One region of the Streptomyces sp. VTCC 41912 genome, then DNA from elsewhere that is predicted to be linked to it. Evidence: riboswitches for the same ligand, from Rfam matches in the RefSeq annotation. Region 1 holds a riboswitch; the other holds the start of a gene.
The links. A riboswitch is a leader RNA that binds a small molecule or an ion and turns the genes downstream of it on or off. The one in region 1 is predicted to bind cobalamin.
Positions count from the first base shown of each region.

Region 2: another riboswitch for cobalamin. It lies ahead of cobN (cobaltochelatase subunit CobN); the one in region 1 lies ahead of ACJ6WD_RS40610 (prenyltransferase/squalene oxidase repeat-containing protein).

Region 1 covers NZ_JBJMAB010000071.1:7,496-12,539, forward strand. Annotated here, with positions in the region: gene ACJ6WD_RS40605 (SCO2322 family protein) at 1-441, opposite strand, end outside; gene ACJ6WD_RS40610 (prenyltransferase/squalene oxidase repeat-containing protein) at 441-1,775, opposite strand; cobalamin riboswitch at 1,995-2,125, opposite strand; gene ACJ6WD_RS40615 (MBL fold metallo-hydrolase) at 2,222-3,301, opposite strand; gene ACJ6WD_RS40620 (aldehyde dehydrogenase) at 3,529-4,980, shown strand; gene ACJ6WD_RS40625 (ferredoxin) at 4,980-5,044, shown strand, end outside.
Region 2 covers NZ_JBJMAB010000003.1:350,701-355,744, forward strand. Annotated here, with positions in the region: gene ACJ6WD_RS06980 (precorrin-2 C(20)-methyltransferase) at 1-430, opposite strand, end outside; gene ACJ6WD_RS06985 (precorrin-8X methylmutase) at 433-1,065, opposite strand; gene cobG (precorrin-3B synthase) at 1,062-2,570, opposite strand; cobalamin riboswitch at 2,656-2,808, shown strand; gene cobN (cobaltochelatase subunit CobN) at 2,841-5,044, shown strand, end outside.

The DNA.
Region 1 (5,044 bases):
CTTGGCGACCGCGGCCAGCGCCTCGCCCGCCGAGGCGTCCGCCGGCACCTGCGCACAGGCGGCGCGGCCCGCCGGCGGGCGCTCACCCGACGGCGCGTCCGCCGCGGTCCCGAAGTCGATCACCACGCCGACCCGTTTGGCGCCGGAACGGGCCGGGGTCCGGTCGCAGAGCGCGGCGAAGTCGGGGGCGGTCCGCGGGCCGGCCGCCTTGGCGGAGTCCACGCTCACCGTGAAGCGGAACCCCACGACGGAGGCGTCGTCCGGCCGCGCGGTACCGGGCCCCTCCGTGGCGTACGCCCACGAAGCGGCGGCGCCGGCCGCGGCCGGCTTCCCGTCCCAGAACGACCAGTACCGGTACTGCTGCGCCTGCGCGGGCCCGGCGCCCAGACCGGTCACCACCCCCGCCGCCAGCAGCACCCCGGCGGTCCGCCGCGCCCGCATCACAGCCCGGTCTTGTTCTTGTTGCGGCCGCTGATCAGGAAGCCGACGCCGGCGCCGACGGCCAGCCCGACGCCGATCACCCACCACAGTCCGATGCCGCCGCCGTCGCCGTCCTTGGCGTCGTCGTCGGCGGCGTCGGCGGCCGGCGACGCGGCGCTGTTGCCGGCCGGCCCGGGGCCGGTGGCGTTGAGCGCGGCCACCAGGTCGGTGCCGCCGAAGGACCGCGGGTCGGTGCCGGTGGCGTGCGCGGCGAGGACCAGCTGGGCGTACGCGGCCGGGCCGTTCTGCTTCGCCCAGGCGGTGGCGTTCTTCTCCAGCCAGGCCAGCGGCTGCTGCGCGGCCGCACCGTGCCCACCGGCCGCCAGCGCGACCACCGTGTCCGCGGTGTTGCCCACGTCGGGCTGCTGCTCGGCGCCCGGCATCGCGGACTTCAGGTGCGCTCCGTTCGCGTCGAGCTGCCCGACCAGCCAGTTGGCGCCGCCGTCCGCGACCGCCGCGCGGGCGTCCGCGCCGCGGCCCGGGGCGCCGCCCTTCGCGCAGTCCAGCGCCTTGGCCGGCTGGCCCGCGTCCTTCCCGGCCGGTGCCACGACGAAGCCCTTGCCCAGCGCGCCGGTGATCGCGGCCGCGGTCGCGTCGGCGTTCGGTGCGGCGTTCTTCAGCTGGAAGGTGAACGCCCCGCGCTCGCCGTCCTTCGCGTCGCAGCCCAGTTGGAAGCCCAGCAGCGCGTCGTACGGCGACTTGCCGCCCTTCGCCGTCACCGACTCCGGCTTCTCGCCCGCCGCGGCGAGCGCCCCGATCACCACGGCCGTGGAGTTGGCGTCGCTCTCCGAACCGCCCTGCCCGCCGGGCATCGAGCTCCAGCCGCCGTCCGGGTGCTGGACGGACTTCAGCCACCCCACGGCCTTCTGCACCGCGTCGCCGTGCCCGCCGAGCGCGGTCAGCGCCTGGATCGCGGCGGACGTCTGGTTGGTGTCCCGCAGCGCGCCGGCGTCGCACGCCTTGCCCGGATCGGCCCGGAACGCCGTGAACGCGCCGTCGGCGCACTGCTGCCCCGCCAGCCAGTCCACGGCGGCCGTCGCCGGACGCACCCCGACGGTGTGCTGCGCCAGCAGCGCCAGCGACTGCCGCCACACGCCGTCGTACTGCGGGTCCTTGTCGCCGTACAGCCCCTTGGGGAGCTTCGGCTGCGGCGGGGCCGCCGGGCCGTCGGCGTACGCGGCGGGGGCCGCGGCACCGGCCAGCACGGCGGCGGTCGCCAGGGCGGCCAGCGCCGTGGCGGCGCGGCGCGGCCGGGGGGCGGCGGAGTGCGGCTGCGGCGCAGCCGTGGGGGCCATGCGGGCCATCGGGTGGGTGCCTCTCGGGTCGGTCGGGTCGCGGCGGGATGCGGATCCGAGCCGCGCTCGGGCGACCGTCCGCCGCACCCCGGGGGTGCGGCGCGGTGGCACCGGGCTCGGTTCCGCATACCTCGACGGTGGCGCGCACCGGCCAGCCGCAGCAGCGGCAGGGGGGCCCCGGCCCGAGCGAAGTCGAGAGCGGGGAGGGTCCGGTGGCGGGAGCCTTGGTCGTGCCCCATCGGGTGCTCCGGCTTACAGGTCCGCGGGGCGGCCTGCTCACGGTTGCGGGTCAGTGCCGGATTTCCACCGGCTTCCCCCGATCGGGTACGGATGAAGTTGTCCCGCACACCTTAACGCCGGCGCCGACGACGGTGGGGCGCGCATCGGAGCGCGACGGGAGCGCCCCCAGCGCGCCCGCCGCCCCGCCCCCGCCCGCCGGGGCCGGGCTAGACCGCCACGTACCGCACCGGCATCGAGCCGGCGACCGGCTCGACGTGCCCCCGTTTGACCAGGTGGCGCAGGTGGGCCTCGGCCTCGGAGACGGCGATGGTGCGGGAGCCGGCGGGGATGTCGGCCCAGGGGCGGTTCCACTGCATGGACGTGGCGAGCTGCCAGGCGGTGAGCGGTTCGCGCAGCAGCGTGCGGAGGTCGGTCAGCCGCTCCTCGTGGTGGGCGATCAGCTCCCGGACGCGCCCGGCCGCGTCCGGGAAGGCGTGCTGGTGGGCCGGCAGCACCTCGGCCGGCGCGAGGCGGGCGATGCGTTCGAGGGAGTCGAGGTAGTCGCCGAGGGGGTCGCCCCGGTCGAGCAGGTCGGGGGCGACGTCGTCGGGGTCCTCGTACAGGCCGATGTGCGGGGTGATGCCGGGCAGGAGGTGGTCGCCGGAGAAGAGCCGGCCGAAGCCGGTGGTGCGGGCGGTGGCGGGGGCGCCCTGCTGGGCGGGGTGGGTCTCCTCCAGGTGGAGGCAGACGTGGCCGGGGGTGTGGCCCGGCGTCCAGATCGCCCGGACCCGGCGGCCGGCCAGGTCGAGGAGTTCGCCGGGCTCGATGGCCCGGTCCGGCAGGGCGGCCCGCCGTCCGGGCAGTTTGCGGCCGCGCCCGGCGGCGCGGGCGGCCCGCAGCGGCTCCAGGTGGTCGTCCGGCGCCCCGGCCGTGGTGAGCTTGACGAGCACGTAGTCGAGCCACTGCCCCGGTTCGGCCGCGCGGCTGCGCCGGACCACCGCGGTGTCCGCGGCGTGCATGGCGATCCACGCGCCGGAGGTCTCCCGCACCGTGGCGGAGAGCCCGTGGTGGTCGGGGTGGTGGTGGGTGATCACCACCCCGTGGACGTCGGCGGGGTCGAAGCCGCAGGCGGTGATGCCGGCGGTGAGGGTGTCCCAGGAGTCCGGGTCGTCCCAGCCGGTGTCGATCAGGACCGGTCCGCGGTCGGTCTCCAGGAGGTGGACGAGGGTGTGGCCGAGGGGGTTGTCCGGGATGGGGACGGCGATGCTCCACACCCCGCCCTTGTGGTCGATCACCTGCGGTGCCATGGCTACCGTCCCCTCCCGCGCCGTCGTCGCCCCAACTATAACTAGAACGAGTTCCAACAACAGGGCGACGGCCGTGCCGGCGAGGGGAGTTGGGATTCGGTGGTGGGCGTGGACTCCACCGGGTGGAACTGGTATCAGTTCTGCTGGAACCGCAATCCTGATGGACCGTCAGAAATCGTGGTCCGTCGGGAGCGCAATCCGTCGAGACCGTCGGGAGGCGGACAGCAATGGGCGACCTCGTCGAGCACGGAAAGCTCTACATAGGCGGTGAGTGGGTCGATCCGGCCGGACCGGACACGATCGAGGTCGTCTCGCCGCACACCGAACGGGTCATCGGCCGGGTCCCGCACGCCGCGCGGGCCGACGTCGACCGGGCGGTGGCCGCGGCCCGGGCGTCCTTCGCGTCCGGGGTGTGGGCCGATGCCCCGCTGGACGAGCGGATCGCGGTGGTGACCCGCATCAAGGACGCGTTCGCGGTGCGCAGCGAGGAGTTCGCGCGGGTCATCGGCGCGCAGAACGGGACGCCGGTCACCTCGGGCGTGATGGTGCAGTCGCTGGCCGCGATGATGGTGTGGGACGCGACGCTCACCGTGGCGCGGGAGTTCGCCTTCGAGGAGCGGCGGGCCGGGGCGCTGGGGCCGCTGCTGGTGCGCCGCGAGCCGGTGGGGGTGGTCGCGGCCGTCGTGCCCTGGAACGTCCCGCAGTTCACCGCCGCCGCCAAGCTCGCGCCGGCGCTGCTGGCCGGGTGCTCGGTGGTGCTGAAGGTCTCGCCGGAGACCCCGTTGGACGCGTACCTGCTCGCGGAGATCGCCTCGGAGGCCGGCGTGCCGCCGGGGGTGCTGTCGATCCTGCCGGCCGACCGGGAGGTCAGCGAGTACCTGGTCGGGCACCCGGGCGTGGACAAGGTGTCGTTCACCGGCTCGGTGGCGGCCGGCAAGCGGGTCATGGAGGTCGCCGCCCGCAACCTCACCCGGGTGACGCTGGAGTTGGGCGGCAAGTCGGCGGCGGTGATCCTGCCGGACGCGGACCTGGACGCGGCGGTGGCCGGCATCGCGCCGTTCGCCTGGATGATCAACGGCCAGGCGTGCGTGGCGCAGACCCGGATCCTCGCGCCGCGCAGCCGTTACGACGAGATCGCCGAGCGGTTCGCGGCGGCGGCGGGCGCGCTCGTCGTCGGCGATCCGCTGGACCCGGCCACGGAACTCGGACCGCTGGTCGCCCGCCGTCAGCAGCAACGCTCCCTGGACTACATCGCGTTGGGCCAGCAGGAGGGCGCCAAGGTGCTGGCCGGCGGCGGCCGCCCGAAGGGGCAGTCGACCGGGTGGTACGTCGAGCCGACGCTCTTCGGGGAGGTCGACAACGGGATGCGGATCGCCCGGGAGGAGATCTTCGGCCCGGTCATCTGCCTGCTGCCGTACGGGGACGAGGCGGAGGCGGTGCGGATCGCCAACGACTCGGAGTACGGGCTGTCGGGCTCGGTGTGGACCGCGGACACCGACCGCGGCATCGACCTCGCGCGACGGGTGCGCACCGGGACGTACTCGGTGAACACCTTCAGCATCGACATGCTCGGTCCGTTCGGCGGCTACAAGAACTCCGGCATCGGCCGGGAGTTCGGGCCCGAGGGGTTCGCCGAGTACCTGGAGCACAAGATGATCCACCTGCCGGCGGGTGCCTGATGGCGGAGCGTTGGCAGGTGACGGTGGACCGGCGGGTCTGCATCGGTTCGGGACTGTGCGCCGG
Region 2 (5,044 bases), on a different contig from region 1:
CCAGCCGCTTGTGCATGTGCTGGTAGGAGCCGTAGAAGAACGGGTCGCCCTCGGAGATCACCGCGACGGTGCGGCCGGCGTCCAGGTGGGCCGCGAGGCGCGCCGCCGCCGCTTCGTAGAACTCGTCCAGGGCTCCGCGGTAGCCGCCGGGATGGTCGGTCGACTCGGTGGTGACCGGATAGACCAGGGCTTCCTCGATGTGGTCCGGGCGGATGTGCTGCGCTGCGATGGAGCGCGCGATCGACCGGCCGTGCCGGGCGCTGTGGTAGGCCACCACGTCGGCCCGGGCGATGACCTCCACCGCCCGCACGGTCATCAGGGACGGGTCGCCGGGGCCGAGGCCGACGCCGTAGAGGTGGCCGGTGGACCGCTCCGGGGATTGCGCGGCCGCCGGGTCCGTCGTGCCGCTGCTCGCCTGCTGCTCGCTCACGCCTACTCTTCCTCGCTCGCCAGGGCGTTGATCGCGGCCGCGGCCATGGCACTGCCGCCGCGCCGCCCGCGCACCACGATGTGATCCAGCTTCGACGGATGGTCGATCAGCGCGTCCTTGGATTCGGCCGCGCCTATGAAGCCGACCGGGATGCCGAGGACGGCGGCGGGGCGGGGCGCCCCCTCCTCGATCATTTCGAGGAACCGGAAGAGCGCGGTGGGCGCGTTGCCGAAGGCGACCACGGCGCCCTCCATCCGGTCCCGCCACAGTTCGAGGGCGGCAGCGCTGCGTGTGGTGCCCATCCGCGCGGCGAGCTCCGGGACCGACGGGTCGCCGAGGGTGCACAGCACCTCGTTGTCCGCCGGCAGCCGCTTGCGGGTCACCCCGCTGGCGACCATCGTGGCGTCGCACAGGATCGGCGCACCGGCCCGCAGCGCGGCGCGCGCACTGGCCACGACGCCCGGGGTGAAGGCCAGATCGCGGACGAGATCGACCATGCCGCAGGCGTGGATCATCCGGACCGCGACCCGGCTGACGTCGGCGGGCAGTGCGGAGAGATCCGCCTCGGCGCGGATGGTGGCGAAGGACTGGCGGTAGATGGCCGCCCCGTCCTTTTCGTAGTCGAACGCGGTCACTGGGGCCTCGGGGTGGTGGGTTGAGGGGTGGAGGGGAGCGGGGCAGCCGGAGGGGCGGCGGATGCGCTCGGCGTTTCACGTGAAACGACGCCCGGCCGGGGCGTTTCACGTGAAACGGTGCCCGGCCCGGCTGTTTCACGTGAAACCGGCGGTCGGGCAAGGGACTTGGGAGACATCGCGGTGGTCCGATAGCCGTCGGGCGTCGCCAGCACGTCGACCCAGGCACCGTGCGGATGGCCGCACCGCCGCTCGCAGCCCGACCAGTGCACGGGCAGCCCGACGGGCGCACCCGAACCGTTCGCCGGAACCGTTTCGCCCCTGGCGAGCACGCCCGCCGCATCGCTCCGCACGTCGGTGAGGGACTTGGCGCAGCCCGGCAGGCCGGTGCAGGCGGTGACCCGGCGCCAGGGGGATGCCGGGTCGGTGATCAGGCCGGCGGCGGCGAACTCGCGCAGCCGCCGGTGCGCCGGTGCGGCGGCCAGGCCGGGGACGATGACACCGCGCCAGGGCGTGAGGCGCAGTTCGCCGTCGCCGTCCGCGGCGGCGGTCGCGGTCAGCAGCCGCCACTGGGCCGCGGCCAGCCGGCCGAGCGGTGCCAGGACCGCCAGCGCGCGGCGACCGTCGGGCCCCTCGACCGGGCCGGGGGCGGTGGCATCGGCATAGTGCGCGGCCGACCCTGGGACGGGGGCGGCCGGATGTTCCACGTGCTCCGCGGCGATGCCCGCGGCCCGCAGCGCACGCTGCACCTCCTGGGCGGTCAGCGGTCCTGCGGTGGGGAGCTCACGGACGCGCCAGGCGCCGCTGCCGCGCTCCGCGGCCGCGGCCAGGAAGACCTCGGCGGCCGTCAGGGCCGCCCGCGGGGCGTCGTCCGCCGCGATCCGCAGTGCCGCCCGGTCGTCGCCGACCCGGAGCAGCGCTCCCCACCCGGACGCGGCGCCCGGTGCGTACCCGGCGGCCGGCGGGTCCTGTCGACCGGATTCTGCGAGCAAGGTCACATCGCCGCCCAGGCCGGCCACGTCGCCCCGACCGTCGTCGAGGACGAACAGGAAGCGGCCCGAAAGTCCTGTCGCGGCATCGCTCGCACACAGCAGCGCGTCCAGGTTCCGGGCCCACAACCGCACGTCGGAGGGGGTGTGCCGGTCCAGTCCGGCCAGCGGCGAGGCCAGTACGTTGCGGATCCGCTCATGGCGTACGGACGGCAGCAGCCCGGCGTCGGCGAGGAGGTCGGCGAGGTGCCGGCCGCCGTCGTCGGGCAGGCCGCGCAGTTCGACGTTGCCGCGGGAGGTGAGCGAGAGGTGCCCGTCGCCGAGGCGTTCCGCTGCGTCCGCCAGGGCGGTGGCCTGGCGGACCGTCAAGTCCCCTGCGGGGAGCCGCACTCGGGCCAGGTTCCCGTCGGCGGCGGGGTGCAGCCGCAGCGCTCCCGGGCAGGCGTCGCCGCGGTCCCGAACGGGTGGTTCGGCCCGGTCGGGGCGTGGTGCGGGGGAGGGCGGCATGGCGGCGAGCATACCTACGTCGGTTTCGCCCGGAACCGTGGCGAGGGGGGCGTGGAGGGCGGCTCCGAAAGGCCCGCTCCCGCGGTGCGGCCGCAGCCCTTACTATGCAGGTCGGCGGGTCGGCTGACCCGCCGGACGCCAGCGACGGCGCCAAGGGAGGAAGCCCGGTGAGAATCCGGCGCGGTCCCGCCACTGTGAACCCGGCCACCGCCGGGTGAGCCAGGAACTCCCGCCGTCCATACGACCACCCGGGGCGTGGACACCCCGAGGAAGGGCTGCGCCGTGATCCTGCTGCTGTCGACGTCCGACACCGATCTGCTCAGCGCCCGGGCGGCCACGGGTCCCGTGCCGTACCGGCTCGCCAACCCCGCCCGCCTCGACGTCGCCGAACTCCCCGGACTCCTCGAGGGCACCGACCTCGTCGTCGTCCGGCTGCTCGGCGGCATCCGCGCCTGGCAGGACGGCCTGGACGTGCTGCTGGCCGCGGGCCAGCACCGCCCGGTCGTCGTGCTCACCGGCGAACAGGCCCCCGACGCCCAGCTCATGGAGGCGTCCACGGTCCCGGTCGGCATCGCGGCCGAGGCGCACGCCTACCTCGCGCACGGCGGTCCGGCCAACCTCTCCCAGCTGGCCTGCTTCCTCAGCGACACCGTTCTGCTCAGCGGCCACGGCTTCGAGCCGCCCGCGGCCGCCCCGTCCTGGGGCCCGCTGGAGCGTCCGGCGTCGGAGGCGACCGGCCCGACCGTGGCGGTGCTCTACTACCGCGCCCACCACATGAGCGGCAACACCCGCTTCATCCACGACCTGTGCGACCAGGTCGAGCGGGCCGGCGGTCGCCCGCTGCCGCTGTACGTCGCCTCGCTGCGGGCCCCCGAGCCGGAGCTGATCGAGGAGCTGCGCGCCGCCGACGTCATCGTCACCACCGTGCTGGCCGCGGGCGGCACCAAGCCCGCCGAAGCCTCCGCGGGCGGCGACGACGAGTCCTGGGACGCCGGCGCGCTGACCGCCCTGGACGTGCCGATCCTGCAGGCGCTCTGCCTGACCGGCGCGCGCGCCGCCTGGGAGGAGAACGACGAGGGCCTCTCCCCGCTCGACGCCGCCTCGCAGATCGCCGTGCCGGAGTTCGACGGGCGCCTGATCACCGTGCCGTTCTCGTTCAAGGAGATCGACGAGGACGGGCTGCCGGTGTACGTCGCCGACGCCGAGCGGGCCGCCCGGGTCGCCGGGATCGCCGTCCGGCACGCCCGGCTGCGCCACATCCCGGCCGCCGAGAAGCGGCTGGCGCTGGTGCTGTCGGCCTACCCCACCAAGCACTCCCGGATCGGCAACGCGGTCGGTCTGGACACCCCGGCGAGCGCCGTCGCGCTGCTGCGCCGGCTGAAGGCCGAGGGCTACGACTTCGGTACCGAGCCGGTGCCCGGCCTGGCGTCCGGCGACGGCGACGAGCTGATCTACGCCCTCATCGAGGCCGGTGGCCACGACCAGGAGTGGCTGACCGAGGAGCAGTTGGCCCGCAATCCGGTCCGCATCCCGGCCGCCGACTACCGCCGCTGGTACGGCACGCTGCCGCAGGAGCTGCGGGAGTCCGTGGAGGAGCACTGGGGCCCGCCGCCGGGCGAGATGTTCCTCGACCGCAGCCGCAACCCCGAGGGCGACATCGTGCTGGCCGCGCTGCGCCGCGGCAACCTGCTGATACTGATCCAGCCGCCGCGCGGCTTCGGCGAGAACCCGATCGCGATCTACCACGACCCCGATCTGCCGCCCTCGCACCACTACTTGGCGGCCTACCGCTGGATCGCCACCCCCACCGCCGACGGCGGGTTCGGCGCCGACGCCATGGTCCACCTCGGCAAGCACGGCAACCTGGAGTGGCTGCCCGGCAAGAACGCCGGCCTCTCCGCCGCCTGCGGTCCGGACGCGGCGCTCGGCGACCTGCCGCTCGTCTACCCGTTCCTGGTCAACGACCCGGGCGAGGGCACCCAGGCCAAGCGCCGGGTGCACGCCACGCTCGTCGACCACCTCGTGCCGCCGATGGCCCGCGCGGACTCCTACGGTGACATCGCCCGGCTTGAGCAACTGCTCGACGAGTACGCCGCGATCTCCTCGATGGACCCGGCCAAGCTGCCCGCGATCCGGGCGCAGATCTGGACCCTGATCCAGGCCGCCAAGCTCGACCACGACCTGGGCCTGGAGGCACGTCCGGACGACGACGGCTTCGACGACTTCCTGCTGCACGTCGACGGCTGGCTCTGCGAGGTGAAGGACGCGCAGATCCGCGACGGCCTGCACGTCCTGGGCGCCGCCCCGGTCGGCGAGGCCCGGGTCAACCTCGTGCTGGCGATCCTGCGCGCCCGGCAGATCTGGGGTGGCACCTCCGCGCTGCCCGGGCTGCGCGAGGCGCTCGGCCTGGACGAGTCGGCCGCGACCCGCACCGCCGCCGACGAAGCCGAGGCGGTCGCCCGCGGACTGGTCCAGGCCATGGAGGA